Linked DNA regions of Duganella zoogloeoides. The protein of the gene in region 2 interacts with the protein of the main gene of each other region in a pairwise test. Links are inferred from orthologs where the notes say so. Each region holds a gene or a part of one and is shown on either strand. Other genes may lie near its edges.

Region 1 (5,583 bases), 2.4 Mb from region 2 along the record:
CCACGTCATCGGCATGCGGATGCCGAGGCCGATCGCCTTGGCAAACGCTTCCTTGGCGGCGAACCGGGTAGCGACGAAGCGGATGCCGCGCACCGGATTCTTGGCCTTGCGCGCCAAATATTTTTCCATCTCCTGCGGTCCCAGGATCTTTTGCGCGAAGCGGTCGCCGTGGCGCTCCAGGGCCGCTTCGATGCGCGGGATCTTGCAGATGTCGGTGCCGATCCCGTAGATCATTTTCGGCCCAGGCGGGTGGACACCATGATCGCCTTCATCTCGCGCACCGCGTTTTCCCAGCCGACGAATACCGAGTGGGCAACGATGGCGTGGCCGATGTTCAGTTCCGCGATGTCGGGGATGGCGGCAATCGCCTGCACGTTGGTGTAATGCAGGCCATGGCCGGCATTGACTTTCAAACCCTTCGAGGCGCCATACAGCACGCCGCGCCGCACGCGCTCCAGTTCGGCTTCCTGCTCGGCGCCTTCGGTATCGGCGTAGCGGCCCGTATGCAGCTCGATGACGGGCGCGCCGACAGCGATGGTGGCATCCATTTGTGCTTCATCGGCGTCGATGAACAGGCTCACGCGGATGCCCTCGGCCTGCAGTTGCCTGACTGCCGCCTGCACCGCGTTGAAATTGCCGGCCACATCGAGGCCGCCTTCGGTGGTCACTTCGGTGCGTTTTTCGGGCACCAGGCATACGTCGGCCGGGCGGATTTTGCAGGCGAAGTCGATCATCTCCTGCGTGACGGCCGCTTCCAGGTTCATGCGCGTGAGCAGCTGCGGCGCCAGGGCGATGACGTCGGCGTCCTTGATGTGGCGGCGGTCTTCGCGCAGGTGCAGGGTGATGCAGTCGGCGCCAGCCTGCTCGGCCAGCAGCGCGGCGCGGATCGGGTCCGGGTACCTGGTGCCGCGCGCGTTGCGCAAAGTGGCCACGTGGTCGATATTGACGCCGAGGTCGATGATGGTGCCGGAAGGGTGCAGGAAGCTCATTCGTTCTATACCGTTTATAGAGTAATCAAGGTTCTTTTGGAAACCTCGAAAAACCGCGCAGTGGGTTTTTCGAGGTTTCCTTATAATTGTGACAGATCGACGAGAATCTGCCGGGTATTCAATGGCGCGCCGTTCAGGTGGTGCGCCACCAGGAAGCGCATCAGCTGCTTGCTCTGCGACTGCGTGGCGGCGTCCTGGTAATCTTCGCGCTCCATGTCGAGTAAGGTTTTGCCTGCCACCCGCGGCCACGGGTCCGCCGCGCGCTCGGGGCGCGGTCCGCGCTCGGGGTCCACCACGTACGTCACGTCGGCCTGCACCGGGGCGCGCGTACTGGTGCAGCGCCCCAGGTCCGCCGCCACCCCTGTCTCCTTAAGTAAGGCCCGTTCGAATTTTCGCAAGACGATGGTGGCAGGTTCGTTGTGGGCGAGCTGGTTGAGGGTGGAGACATAATGGTCGAACAGCGCCGGGTGAGCGTCGTCGCGGGCCAGCAGCTTGACCAGCAGTTCGTTCAGATAAAAGCCGCACAGCAGCGCGGTCTTTTCCAGCGGCAGCATGCCACCGACCCATTCGGCGTCGGTCAGGGTACGCAGCTCGGACTTGCCCACCCAGCTCGACGACAGCGGCTGGAAGGTTTGCAGCACGCCGCGCAACTGCGAGTGCGGCCGCTTGGCGCCCTTGGCGATCAGCGCCACGCGGCCGAAGTCGCGCGTAAACAGGTCGATGATCAGGCTGGTTTCTTTGTAGGGATAGCTGTGCAGCACGAAGGCCGGTTGGCCGGCGACCTTGGTGCCGATGGTGCGTTCGCGTGCGGTAGCGCGCGGACGTTTGGGAGGCGTTTCCGCGACGGGCGCGAGCACCACCCCGCCCTGCGCGTCAGGCGCGGCCTGCTGCGGTGACGCTGGCGCGATCTCTGGCGCGGCGTCGGGCGTGGCGGGCGGCATGGATTTATTCGTAGCCGTAGGCGCGCAAACCCGCTTCGTTATCGGCCCAGCCCGATTTGACCTTGACCCAGATTTCCAGGTACACGGGGCCGCCGAACAGTTTTTCCATGTCCAGGCGGGCCTGGGTGGAGACTTCCTTCAGGCGCGCGCCCTTGTTACCGATGATCATCGATTTGTGCGTATCGCGCTCGACCAGGATGGCGGCAAACACGCGACGCAGGTCGCCTTCCTGCTCGAACTGCTCGATCAGCACGGTGCTGGTGTACGGCAGTTCGTCGCCGACAAAGCGGAACAGCTTTTCGCGCACGATCTCGGACGCCAGGAATTTCTCGCTGCGGTCGGTGATGTCGTCCGGTCCGAAGATCGGTGCGTTCTCGGGCAGGAAGCGCTTGATCTCGTTTTGCAGCCCTTCGAGCTGGAAGCGCAGCTTGGCCGACACCGGCACAATCGCGGCGAAATCGAACTTGGCAGCCACCTGCTGCGCGAACGGCAGCAGCACGGCCTTGTCTTTGACGCGATCCGATTTGTTGATGACCAATACCACCGGCACCTCTTTCGGCAACAAGTCGATCACTTGCTGGTCGGCCGGGCCAAACGTGCCCGCCTCGATCACGTACAGGATCAGGTCCGACGAAATCAGGGTGTTGGTCACCGTCTTGTTCAGCGTTTTATTGAGCGCATTCGAGTGGCGGGTTTGAAAACCCGGGGTATCGACATAGATGAACTGGGCATCATCGTACGTCATGATGCCGGTGATGCGGTGGCGCGTGGTTTGCGCCTTGCGCGAGGTGATGCTGACCTTGGCGCCGATCAGCGTGTTCATCAGGGTCGATTTGCCCACGTTGGGGCGGCCGACAATGGCGATGTAACCACAACGGAAGTTGGCGGGGGTCGTTTCGGTAGTCATGATCGTTTCTTTTAAGTCGTTACTTGTTGGCTGCCTTGGCCGATGGTGCAGATTCTGCGTCGTCATCGGTTTGCACGGTGGCGATGCCGGCCAGCTTGAGCTGGGCGGCACGCGGCTTGGCCTTGCGCACTGCGGCCGGGGTCTTCAACAGCGCTTGCTGCGCCGCTTCCAGTGCCAGCTTGGCGGCGGCCTGTTCGCCGGCGCGGCGGCTGCCGCCACGGCCGAACAGCTGGATGCCCAGCTTGGGAATCTGGCACTCGATCTCGAATTCCTGGCTGTGGGCGGCGCCGTGGGTGGCCACCACATTGTACAGCGGCAGCGAAATCTTCCGGCTTTGCAGGAATTCCTGCAGCAGGGTCTTGGCGTCCTTGCCCAGGGTTTGCGGGTCCACCGTGTCGAGGATCGGGATGTAGAAGGCGCGGATCGCCTCGGCAGCCGGGTTGAAACCGCCATCGAGGAAAATTGCGCCAAGGATCGCTTCGAGCGTATCGGCCAGGATCGACGGCCGGCGGAAGCCGCCCGACTTCAGCTCGCCCTCGCCCAAGCGCAGGAACTGCGACAGTTCGAGCTTCTGGGCGATTTCAAACAGCGACTGCTGCTTGACCAGGTTGGCGCGCAAGCGCGACAGGTCGCCTTCGTCGATGGTGGTGTAGCGCTCGTACAGGATGGTGGCAACGACGCAGTTGAGCACGGAGTCGCCAAGGAACTCGAGGCGTTCGTTATGCAAGCTGCTATGGCTACGGTGGGTCAAGGCCTGCTGCAGCAGGCCGGCATCCTGGAACGTATAGCCTAGACGGGTTTGCAATAACTGAAGATTCATTGGTTCGTTTTCTGGTTTTTAATGAGGTTTGCCGGCTGCGGCGGTAGTGCCCTGGTATTCCAGGAGCAGGCTGGCCGGTCCGACCAGCGGGATTTTCTTTTCGTAGGCGAAGCTGACCTCGACGCTGTCACCCTCGCGCTCGATAGTCAGGTCGCTGCCGGAAATGGCGGTGATGTAAGCGACGGTCGCGTTGGCATCGAAGGCCTTGCGGATCTCGGGCACCGAATTGCCACCGGCGGCCTTGGCCGTCACGATGGCATTCTTCACTGCCCGATATTCCGTGTACGTGGGCAAGATCTTGAGGGCCAGCACGGCCACCACGCCCAGCACGGCCAGGACCAGGATCAACCCGGTCAGGGAAACGCCGTTTTGCCGATGTGTTCGCATTTCAGCTCTCCCTGTGCGGCCCTCGGGCCGGTGAATTTACTTGATGCTGCCGATACGCTTCAGGTTGCTCAGGTTCATCCAGACAAAGAATGCTTTGCCGACGATATTCTTGTCCGGGACAAAGCCCCAGTAGCGGCTGTCGGTACTGTTGTCGCGGTTGTCGCCCATCATGAAGTAATGACCGGCCGGCACCACGCACGTGAAGCTGTCGTAGGTGTACGTGCACGACTCTTGCCGCATCGGGAAGTCCATCACTTGCGGCAGACTCAGCGTAGGCGCGTTCTCGAAGTTGAGAATGCGGTGGCTGACGCCGGACAGCGCTTCCTGGTACTGCTTGTTATAGCTGAGCTGCTTTTGCTCATCGCCACCGAGGTAGTCCGGCAACGCGGTGTACTGCACCGCCACGCCGTTCACGGTCAGCTTCTTGTTCTCGTACGTGATCTTATCACCAGGCACGCCAATCACGCGCTTGATGTAATCCTGGGTCATGTCCAGCGGATATTTGAACACCATCACGTCACCGCGCTGCGGATCGTTGATCTGGAAAACTTTTTTGTTCAGCACCGGCAGGCGGATACCGTAGGTGAACTTGTTCACCAGGATCAGGTCGCCAATTTCCAGGGTCGGCACCATCGACGACGACGGGATCTTGAACGGCTCGTACAGGAACGAACGCAACACGAACACCAGGGCGATCACCGGGAAGAAACTGCCCGAGTATTCCACCCAGGTTGGCTGGCGCAGGATGCTCGCTTCCAGCGCGGCGCGGTTGACGTTGTTGTCGGCCTGGTAGCCGTCGGCGGTGAGCTTGGCGGCGCGCGCATCGTACTCGGCCAGCGCGCGGTTGGCGGCAGCGCGGCGCTGCTTGGCCAATACGAACACATCGAGACACCAGATCACGCCGGTGATCACCATCAACACGAACAGGATCAGCGCGAAGTTACCCAAAATCACTTGCATGGTCATTTATCATCCACTTGTAAGATTGCCAGGAACGCTTCTTGTGGAATCTCGACCGAGCCCACCTGCTTCATGCGTTTCTTACCGGCTTTCTGCTTCTCCAGCAGTTTCTTTTTACGGCTGATGTCGCCGCCGTAGCACTTGGCCAGCACGTTCTTGCGCAATGCCTTGACGTTTTCACGCGAAATCACGTTGACGCCAATGGCGGCCTGGATCGCCACGTCGAACATCTGGCGCGGAATCAGTTCGCGCATCTTGGCAGCCACTTGGCGGCCGCGATAGGCGCTGTTCGAGCGGTGAACGATAATCGCCAGCGCATCGACCTTCTCGCTGTTGATCAGCATATCGACCTTGACCACGTCGGAGGCACGGTACTCCTTGAACTCGTAGTCCATCGACGCGTAACCACGCGAGGTCGATTTCAGCTTGTCGAAGAAGTCGAGCACGATTTCGCCCATCGGCATCTCGTACACCAGCTTGACCTGGCGACCGTGGTAGCTCATGTCCATCTGCACACCGCGCTTGCCGATGCACAGCGTGATCACCGATCCGACATACTCTTGCGGCATGTACAGGTTG
Region 2 (8,252 bases):
GAAAGGACAATTGTAAGCGAGAATCGGACGGCGACGGGGGCGGCGGCTGGCCGACCGGGCGCCATATCTAATCTGGCCCAAGCTGGCCCCAAGTTGCTACAATTGCCGCTTCGCGCTTAGTAATCGCTATCTACGGTAAAATCTTAGTATGTCCTATCAAGTCCTCGCCCGTAAATACCGTCCCAAGAACTTCGAAACGCTCGTCGGCCAGGAGCACGTCGTGCGCGCGCTCACGCACGCGCTGCACAGCGGTCGCCTGCACCACGCCTACCTGTTCACCGGTACCCGCGGCGTCGGCAAGACCACGCTCTCGCGCATCCTGGCCAAGTCGCTCAACTGCATCGGCCCGGACGGTAACGGCGGCATCACCGCCACCCCGTGCGGCGTGTGCGAGGCGTGCACGGCAATCGACGCCGGCCGCTTTGTCGACTATATCGAGATGGATGCGGCATCGAATCGCGGCGTGGACGAGATGGCGCAGTTGCTGGAACAGGCGGTGTATGCGCCGAGCAATGCCCGCTTCAAGGTCTATATGATCGACGAGGTGCACATGCTCACCAACCACGCGTTCAATGCCATGCTCAAGACGCTGGAAGAGCCGCCAGAACACGTCAAGTTCATCCTGGCCACCACCGACCCGCAAAAAATCCCGGTGACGGTGCTGTCGCGTTGCCTGCAGTTCAACCTCAAGCAGATGCCGCCCGGCCACATCATCAGCCACCTGGAAAACATCCTGGGCCAGGAACAGATCACGTTCGAGCAGCCGGCCCTGCGCCTGCTGGCGGCCGGCGCGCACGGTTCGATGCGCGATGCGCTGTCGCTGACCGACCAGGCCATCGCCTACGCGGCCGGCGAAGTGACGCTCGAGGCGGTGCAGGGCATGCTTGGCGCACTCGACCAGTCCTACCTGATCCGCCTGCTCGACGCACTGGCCAGGCAGGACGGCGCCGACCTGCTGGCCGTGGCCGATGAAATGGCCACGCGCAGCCTGTCGTATAACGGCGCGCTGCAAGATCTCGGTACCTTGTTGCACCGCATCGCGCTGGCGCAAACGGTGCCTGCCGCCTTGCCCGACGACTTGCCCGAATACGCCGACATCGTGCGCCTGGCCGGCCAGTTCGAGGCGGAAGAAGTGCAACTGTATTACCAGATCGCCGTGCACGGCCGCAATGAACTGGGCCTGGCGCCCGACGAATACGCTGGCTTCTCGATGACCTTGCTGCGCATGCTGGCCTTTCGGCCCGGCGTAGGCGGCGCCGAGGGACAACCTGCCGCTGCGCCGGCGATGTCGCGCCCGGCCGGCGTGGCGGCTGCGCGCGCTGCTGCCGGCGCTGGTTCTGCCGGCACGCCGCCGGCGCGGGCTGCTGCCAATATCCAGGCCAGCCACGCCAGCGTGACGCCGCAGGCGGTGATTGCCGGCGCGGCTGCCATGGCGCGTAACGAGGCGCCGCCGTCGGTGCCGGTCCCGGTTCCGGCCCCGGTTCCGGTCCCGGCTCCTGTTCCAGCCCCGGCGATGCCGGTACGGGCGCCGGCGCCAGCCATGGCCCCGGCGCCTGGCCATGCGCCAGCCGCCAGTGCCGCGCCGGCACCGTCCGGTCCGGTCAGTCCGGCGCGGGCGGCGATCAACGCCGCGCTGGAAGCAGCGCGTGCCGCGTCGCGTCCCGGTGGCAGTCGTGCGCAGCCGCCTGCGCCAGCACCGTCCGCAGCCGCGCCAGCACAGGCTCCGGCCCCGGCCGCCACCCCGGCTGTCGCGCCAGCGCCGCATATGCGTGCCATGGCGCCGGCAGCGGTCCCGCCGCAGGCGCCGGCCGCCAGCCATGGCAGTCCGGTCACTGCGGCGCGCCCGGCGCCGTGGGAAGACATGCCGCCGAACGATGCTGGTGGCGGCGCCGCCGTACTGGAAGCGCCGGCACGCCAGGCAGCAGTGGCGCCTGCTGCGCCAGTTGCCCCCGTGGTGTCGCCATCGCCGCAATACCACGAGGAACAGTCGAGCGACGACGACATGCCGTCGTGGGTCACCGAGTTTTCCGATGACAGCGCCATCGCGGCGCCGATGCCTGCCGCGCTGTCGTCGCCGATGGCGCCGCCATCGACTGCTTACGCCTCATCGCTGCCACCGTCGGCGCCATCGCCTTCGTCCACTTACGGCGACGAGCAGCAAATCGTCATGCCGGCCCGCGCGGCGGCGGGACCGCTCAAGGCGCCGTACGCCTACGTGGTCACCCCTGTGCCTGCGCTCGACTGGGACGGCAACTGGCCGGCGGTGGCTGCCGCCTTGCCGCTGCGCGGCGTAGCGCAGCAACTGGCCATGCAGGCCGAACTGATCAATTGCAGCAGCGATGGCAACGCCGTGGTGTTCAACCTGCGCGTGCCGATCGAAACCTGGCGCACGTCGGGCAATGTCGAAAAACTGACCACGGCGCTGTCGGAGCGGTTCGGGCGCGCGGTGCGTGTCGATACCGAGCTGGGCCCGGTCTGGTACACGGCCAGCGCCGAGGCGCAAGCGTTCCGCGCTGCCTGCCAGCGGGCCGCCGAAGAAATTATCGCCAACGACCCGCTGGTCAACCGCATGCTGACCGAGTTCGATGCCTGGGTAGTGCCCGGGTCCATCGTGCCGCCGCAGCCGCAAGCGGCACCGGCTGCCTGATTCCCCTTACTATTTCAACACGGAGAGACCTATCATGATGAAGAACCAAATCGCAGGCTTGATGAAGCAAGCCCAGGCCATGCAGGACAATATGAAAAAGGCGCAGGACGAGCTGGCCAATATCGAAGTCGAAGGCCAGTCGGGCGCCGGCCTGGTCAAGATCGTGATGACCTGCAAGAACGACGTCAAGCGCGTGTCGATCGACCCGTCGCTGCTGGCCGACGACAAGGACATGCTGGAAGACCTGGTCGCCGCCGCCTTCAACGACGCCGTGCGCAAGGCGGAAGCCACCTCGGCCGAGAAAATGAGCGGCATGACCGCCGGCATGAACATCCCCGGCTTGCCAGCCGGCTTCAAGATGCCTTTCTAAGCCAGCACCTGCATGTCCAGATCGCTGGAATTCCTGACCGAGGCGCTGCGCCGTTTACCCGGCGTCGGCCCGAAGTCGGCGCAGCGGATGGCGTTCCACCTGCTGCAGCACGACCGCGAAGGCGCGGACATGCTCTCGCGCGCATTGCACCAGGCCGTCAACGCCGTGCATCACTGCGCGCTGTGTAACACCTTTACCGAAGATGACGTCTGCGACCTGTGCATGGACGACGCGCGCGATCGCCGCCTGCTGTGCGTGGTGGAAACGCCGGCCGACCAGCTGATGATCGAGCAGACGCTCACCTATAAAGGCCTGTACTTCGTGCTGATGGGGCGGCTCTCGCCGCTCGACGGCATCGGCCCCAAGGACATCCACCTGGAAAAGCTGATCGCCCGCGCGGCGGACGGCCTGGTCACCGAAGTGGTGCTGGCCACCAATTTCACCAACGAAGGCGAAGCGACCGCCCACTACATCAGCGAAATGCTCAAGGCGCGCGGGCTGCAGGTAAGCCGGCTGGCGCGCGGCGTGCCGATGGGCGGCGAACTCGAATACGTGGACGCCGGCACCATCGCCCGCGCCATGCTGGACCGAAGGACGACATGAGTGACAAGCAAACGGCCGCCACGGCATTACCGCTGGCAGGCATCAAGGTACTGGAACTGGGCACGCTGATCGCGGGCCCTTTTTGTGGGCGCATGCTGGCCGAGTTCGGCGCCGAGGTGATCAAGATCGAGGCGCCCGGCGACGGCGACCCGATCCGCAAGTGGCGCGTGCTCAAGGACGGCACGTCGCTGTGGTGGTCGGTGCAGGCGCGTAACAAGAAATCGCTGACGCTGAACATGAAGGACGCGCGCGGCCGCGCCATCGCGCGCCAGCTGGCGCTCGAGGCCGACATCATCGTCGAGAACTACCGCCCTGGCGTGCTGGAAAAATGGGAGCTCGGCTACGAGCAACTGAAGTCGCTTAACCCCGCCACCATCATGGTGCGGCTGTCGGGCTTTGGCCAGACCGGTCCCATGAAGGATTTGCCGGGCTTTGGCGCCATCGGCGAATCGATGGGCGGGCTGCGTTACGTGAGCGGCCATGCCGACCGTCCGCCGGTGCGGGTGGGCGTGTCGATCGGCGATTCGGTGGCGGCCCTGCACGGCGTGATCGGCGCCATGATAGCGCTGCGCCACCGCGATGTGACCGGCGGCAAGCTCAAAGGCGAAGGCCAGATGGTCGATGTGGCGCTGTACGAATCGGTGTTCAACCTGATGGAATCCCTGGTGCCCGAGTTCGACCACGCGGGCGTGGTACGCGAACGCACCGGCGGCGCTTTGCCCGGCATCGTGCCATCGAATACCTACACCACCCGCGACGGCGAGAATATCGTCATTGCCGGTAACGGCGATGCGATTTTCAAGCGCCTGATGCTGGCCATGGGCCGCATCGACCTGGCTGGCGACGCCCAGCTGGCGCGCAACGACGGCCGCGTGCAGCGCACCGAAGAAATCGACGCCGCCATCCAGGCCTGGTGCGACACCCACGATATCGACAGTGCGCTGGCCGTGCTGCAGGCGGCGGACGTACCGGCCGGAAAAATCTACTCGGTGCGCGACATGATGACCGACCCGCAATTTCTCGCGCGCGAGATGTTCGAGCAGCACCAGTTTGCCGACGGCACGCCAATCAAGCTGCCGGCCATTTCACCGAAGCTGTCGGCCACCCCGGGCCGCACCCAGTGGATCGGACCAAGCCTGGGCCAGCACAACGACGAAGTACTGCGCACGCTCGGCTATGACGATGAAGAGATCGCCGCCATGCGGAAGGACGGCGTGCTGTAACCGCCGGTCCCGGCATACAGCATGGCCACCTCGATGCGGGCGCTGGCATGGTCATCGCGGAAGTGGCAGCTGGCCGCACCGTGCGCCAGGCGCGCATCGAACAGCACTGCGCGGTTTTGCCGGTAGGGGATGTGGCGCGTGCGGCCCTCCTGGTCGCGGATCACCAGGCCGCCCTCGGCCTGGTCGAGATTGGCCGTATCGGGCGTGAGCCATAGCTGCACCTTCAATCCCTCGACCGCCCCGTGCAGCGACTCGCCTGGCAGGCGCGGCGGGTGCTTGCCCGCCCGCACTCCCAGCAATTGCCGGTCATCGGCAAACACGCCATGCGCCACCTGCACCAGCAGCGGACAATTGAAGCCATGGTCGTAGGTGGCGGCCAGCCGGCCATGGCCTTGTTCGCCGAACCAGATCGTCGATTGCACGCAGAAGCGCCACAGCTCGTCCAATGCATGTGGTGACAAAAAATCGTCGATGACAACGATGCCATGGGCTGGTGGGGGCCGCCGCGCGGCAGCCAGCGCATGGCTGGAAAAAGCTTGCGCCACGCACGGGGTGGGGCGCAGGTGGATAATGCGGTCGTAGGCTTCGTCGATGGCGTCCTGTTCATCTGTGCTGAGCAGGTCGTGGCGTTCCAGGCGCGATTCGAGCCGGGCCGCCAGGCGCCGGTAGCGGGCGATAATGGGCGGGAAGGCGTCGCCCAGCACGCCCAGCTGGTGCAGATAGGCCAGTTGCGCCGCATCGTGATGCAGGCGGTGGCTGCTGACGGCAACATCGGCAAGCGGCAGCAGGCGATCGGCCAGCATGCCCGGGTACCAGCGGCTGCCGCGGCGCAGCGCCGTGTGCATGGCGTGGTAGCCGGCCGCCAGCTGATGCTGGCGTGCGCGCGTCGCCTGGCGCGACAGCGAGGCCAGCGCAGCCAGTGCTCCCGGCGCATCGTCCGCATGGCGCGCGTGCCAGAATACAAAAGCTTCCTCGAAGCGGTGGCGTTCGATCAGCGCGGTGGCGAAGTTGGCGGCAGGGTTGGCGGACATGGTGGGGAGAAGATGGGGAGAAGATGGCGAGAAGATGGCGACAAGACGGCGAGAAGATGGCAACAAGACGGCGACAAGACGGGCTGGCGTGGCGATCAGCTCATCTTATGCGGTGGCGCAGGCCGCCCTCTGCGCTGCCTCAATGCGCGGCGCGGAACCAATCGCGCCGCTGATAGTCACCGGGCAGCGGAGTCGCGGGACAGCAGGACAGCGGTCCCTTCGCTGCTCACGGTGTGGCGCTGTCCGGCGCGGCGCCGCCGCCCAGCATCCGGACGATGGTTTCCGGCGGCGACGGCCGGCCCAGGTGGTAGCCTTGGGCCAGGTCGCAGCCGTATTCTTCCAGCAGCATCAGTTGCTCAACGGTTTCCACGCCCTCGGCCACCACGGCCAGCTTGAGGCCGTGCGCCATGGCGATGATGGCGCGCGTGATGGCGGCGTTTTCGGAGTCTTGCGGCAGGCCGCTGATGAAACTCTTGTCGATCTTCAGGGCGCGCACATTGAAGCGTTTCAGATAGTTCATCGACGAGTAGCCGGTGCCGAAGTCATCGATCGACAGGTACACGCCGATGCCGCGCAACTGCTCCAGCGTGACCATGGTGGCGCGGGCGTCATCCATCAGCGTGCCTTCGGTCAGTTCCAGTTCCAGCAGGTGGGCCGGTAATCCCGTGTCGTGCAGGGCCGAAAGCACGATCTGGGTCAGGTTCTCGTCCTTGAACTGCTTGGCCGACAGGTTGACCGCCACCCGCAGTGTGCGCTGCCCCGGCGCCTGCCACGCCATGGCCTGGCGGCAGGCGGTGCGCAGCACCCACTCGCCGATCGGCACGATCAGGCCGGTTTCCTCGGCCAGCGGGATGAACTCGGTGGGCGAGATGATGCCGCGCTCGGGATGGCGCCAGCGCACCAGCGCTTCCACGCCCACGATGCTGGTGCTGGCCACGGCGATCTGCGGCTGGTACAGCAGGTACAGCTCGTCGTTCTGCAAGGCCTTGCGCAGGCCCACTTCGAGCTGCACGTGGCTCATGATCTGCATCGTCAGCGACGAGCTGTAGAGCTTGGCGTTGTTCTTGCCGCAGCTCTTGGCGTGGTACATCGCGGTGTCGGCGAACTTGAGCAGCGAGCTGCAATCCTCGCCGTCTTCCGGGTACAGCGAAATGCCGATGCTGGCAGTGACAAAAATCTCGTGGTCGTCGATCTGGAACGGCCGCCGCATGGCTTCCTTCACGCGGTGCGCCACGTTGAGGGCGTTTTCCACGCGCTCGAGGTCCGGGATCAGGATCGTGAATTCGTCGCCGCCCAGGCGCGCCAGGTTGTTGATGCCGACCTCGGTGCGCGAGACCAGGTCGCTGGGCCGCGTGGTTTCGCGCAGCCGCTCCGAGACCGCCATCAGCAAGTGGTCGCCGACGTCGTGGCCCAGCGTGTCGTTGATGCGTTTGAAGGCGTCGAGGTCCATGAACAGTACCGCGAACTTCTTGTTGCCCTTGCGCGAACGGACCAGTTCGGCCTCCAGCGTTTCCAGGAAGGCCTGGCGGTTGGGGATGCCGGTGAGGCTGTCGCAATAGGCCAGGCGGCGGATCTGCTCCTCGGTGCGCTTGCGCTCGCTGATATCGCGCACCAGGCCCAGCACTTCGCTGGGGCCGGTGGCTACCAGCCGCGCTTCGAAGTGGCGTACCGGCGGCGGTACCGCGTGTTCGCCATGGCGCGCGCGCAGCGGTGCGCCGCCGCCGGTGACGGGCAGCTCGTAGTCGAGCGAGCTGATGCGCTGGGTGTCGAGCACGGCGCGCACCTTGTCCAGCATGCGGCGGGCAATGTCGGGCGGCAGCACGTCGTTCAGATGGCGGCCCACGCACAGGTCGCTGGAGAAGACGTCGCTGGCCTCATGGCCCTGTTCGTAGTCGAGGTAGTAGCCGTCCTTGTTCATGCGGAAAAAGGTATCGGGGATGGCGGCCAGGACGGCGCGGTGCTGGGCGTCAGCAATGCGCAGGCGGGTGATCGCATCGGACGCGCGCAGCACGTACAGCACGCGGTGGCCGAGGATGGGCCAGTTGATCGGCTTGGAGACGAAATCGGTGGCGCCCGCTTCATAGGCCTTGGTGACCGATTCGAGCTCGTCGCCGCCGGTCACCATGATGATGGGCGCGACCGGGTGGATTTCCAGGCGGCGGATTTCGCGGCAGACCGTAAAGCCGTCCATGCCGGGCATTTCCACGTCGAGCAGCACCAGGTCGGGCGCCAGTTCCTGGTAGCGCGCCAGCGCTTGCACGCCGTCCACTGCTTCCACCGCGTCCAGGTCCACCTGGGCCAGCATTTCCAGCATCAGCAGGCGCATCACGGGATCGTCGTCGGCCACCAGGACCAGGCCGCGCGTACGGGGTGGGGGA

Evidence for each region.
Region 1: the proteins of recR (region 2) and recO interact in binary tests that used the Escherichia coli proteins (3 or more experiments, as listed by UniProt). The link is inferred for Duganella zoogloeoides from one-to-one orthologs.

What each region holds. Positions count from the first base shown.
Region 1 is NZ_CP140152.1:3,824,793-3,830,375, forward strand. Bases 1-2,874 are described here. They hold recO (DNA repair protein RecO), read right to left. Parts: upstream 1,931-2,874; coding sequence 1,070-1,930; downstream 1-1,069. Other genes in these bases: acpS (holo-ACP synthase), read right to left, coding at 1-234; pdxJ (pyridoxine 5'-phosphate synthase), read right to left, coding at 231-989; era (GTPase Era), read right to left, coding at 1,935-2,837; rnc (ribonuclease III), read right to left, coding at 2,857-2,874. Also shown: more of rnc, read right to left, coding at 2,875-3,657; SR858_RS16840 (DUF4845 domain-containing protein), read right to left, coding at 3,676-4,044; lepB (signal peptidase I), read right to left, coding at 4,081-5,010; lepA (translation elongation factor 4), read right to left, coding at 5,007-5,583. UniProt on the Escherichia coli protein: Involved in DNA repair and RecF pathway recombination.
Region 2 is NZ_CP140152.1:1,435,815-1,444,066, forward strand. Bases 1,992-4,824 are described here. They hold recR (recombination mediator RecR), read left to right. Parts: upstream 1,992-3,029; coding sequence 3,030-3,620; downstream 3,621-4,824. Other genes in these bases: dnaX (DNA polymerase III subunit gamma/tau), read left to right, coding at 1,992-2,647; SR858_RS06320 (YbaB/EbfC family nucleoid-associated protein), read left to right, coding at 2,682-3,017; SR858_RS06330 (CaiB/BaiF CoA transferase family protein), read left to right, coding at 3,617-4,824; SR858_RS06335 (hypothetical protein), read right to left, coding at 4,795-4,824. Also shown: more of dnaX, read left to right, coding at 149-1,991; more of SR858_RS06330, read left to right, coding at 4,825-4,843; more of SR858_RS06335, read right to left, coding at 4,825-5,874; SR858_RS06340 (putative bifunctional diguanylate cyclase/phosphodiesterase), read right to left, coding at 6,101-8,252. UniProt on the Escherichia coli protein: May play a role in DNA repair. It seems to be involved in an RecBC-independent recombinational process of DNA repair. It may act with RecF and RecO.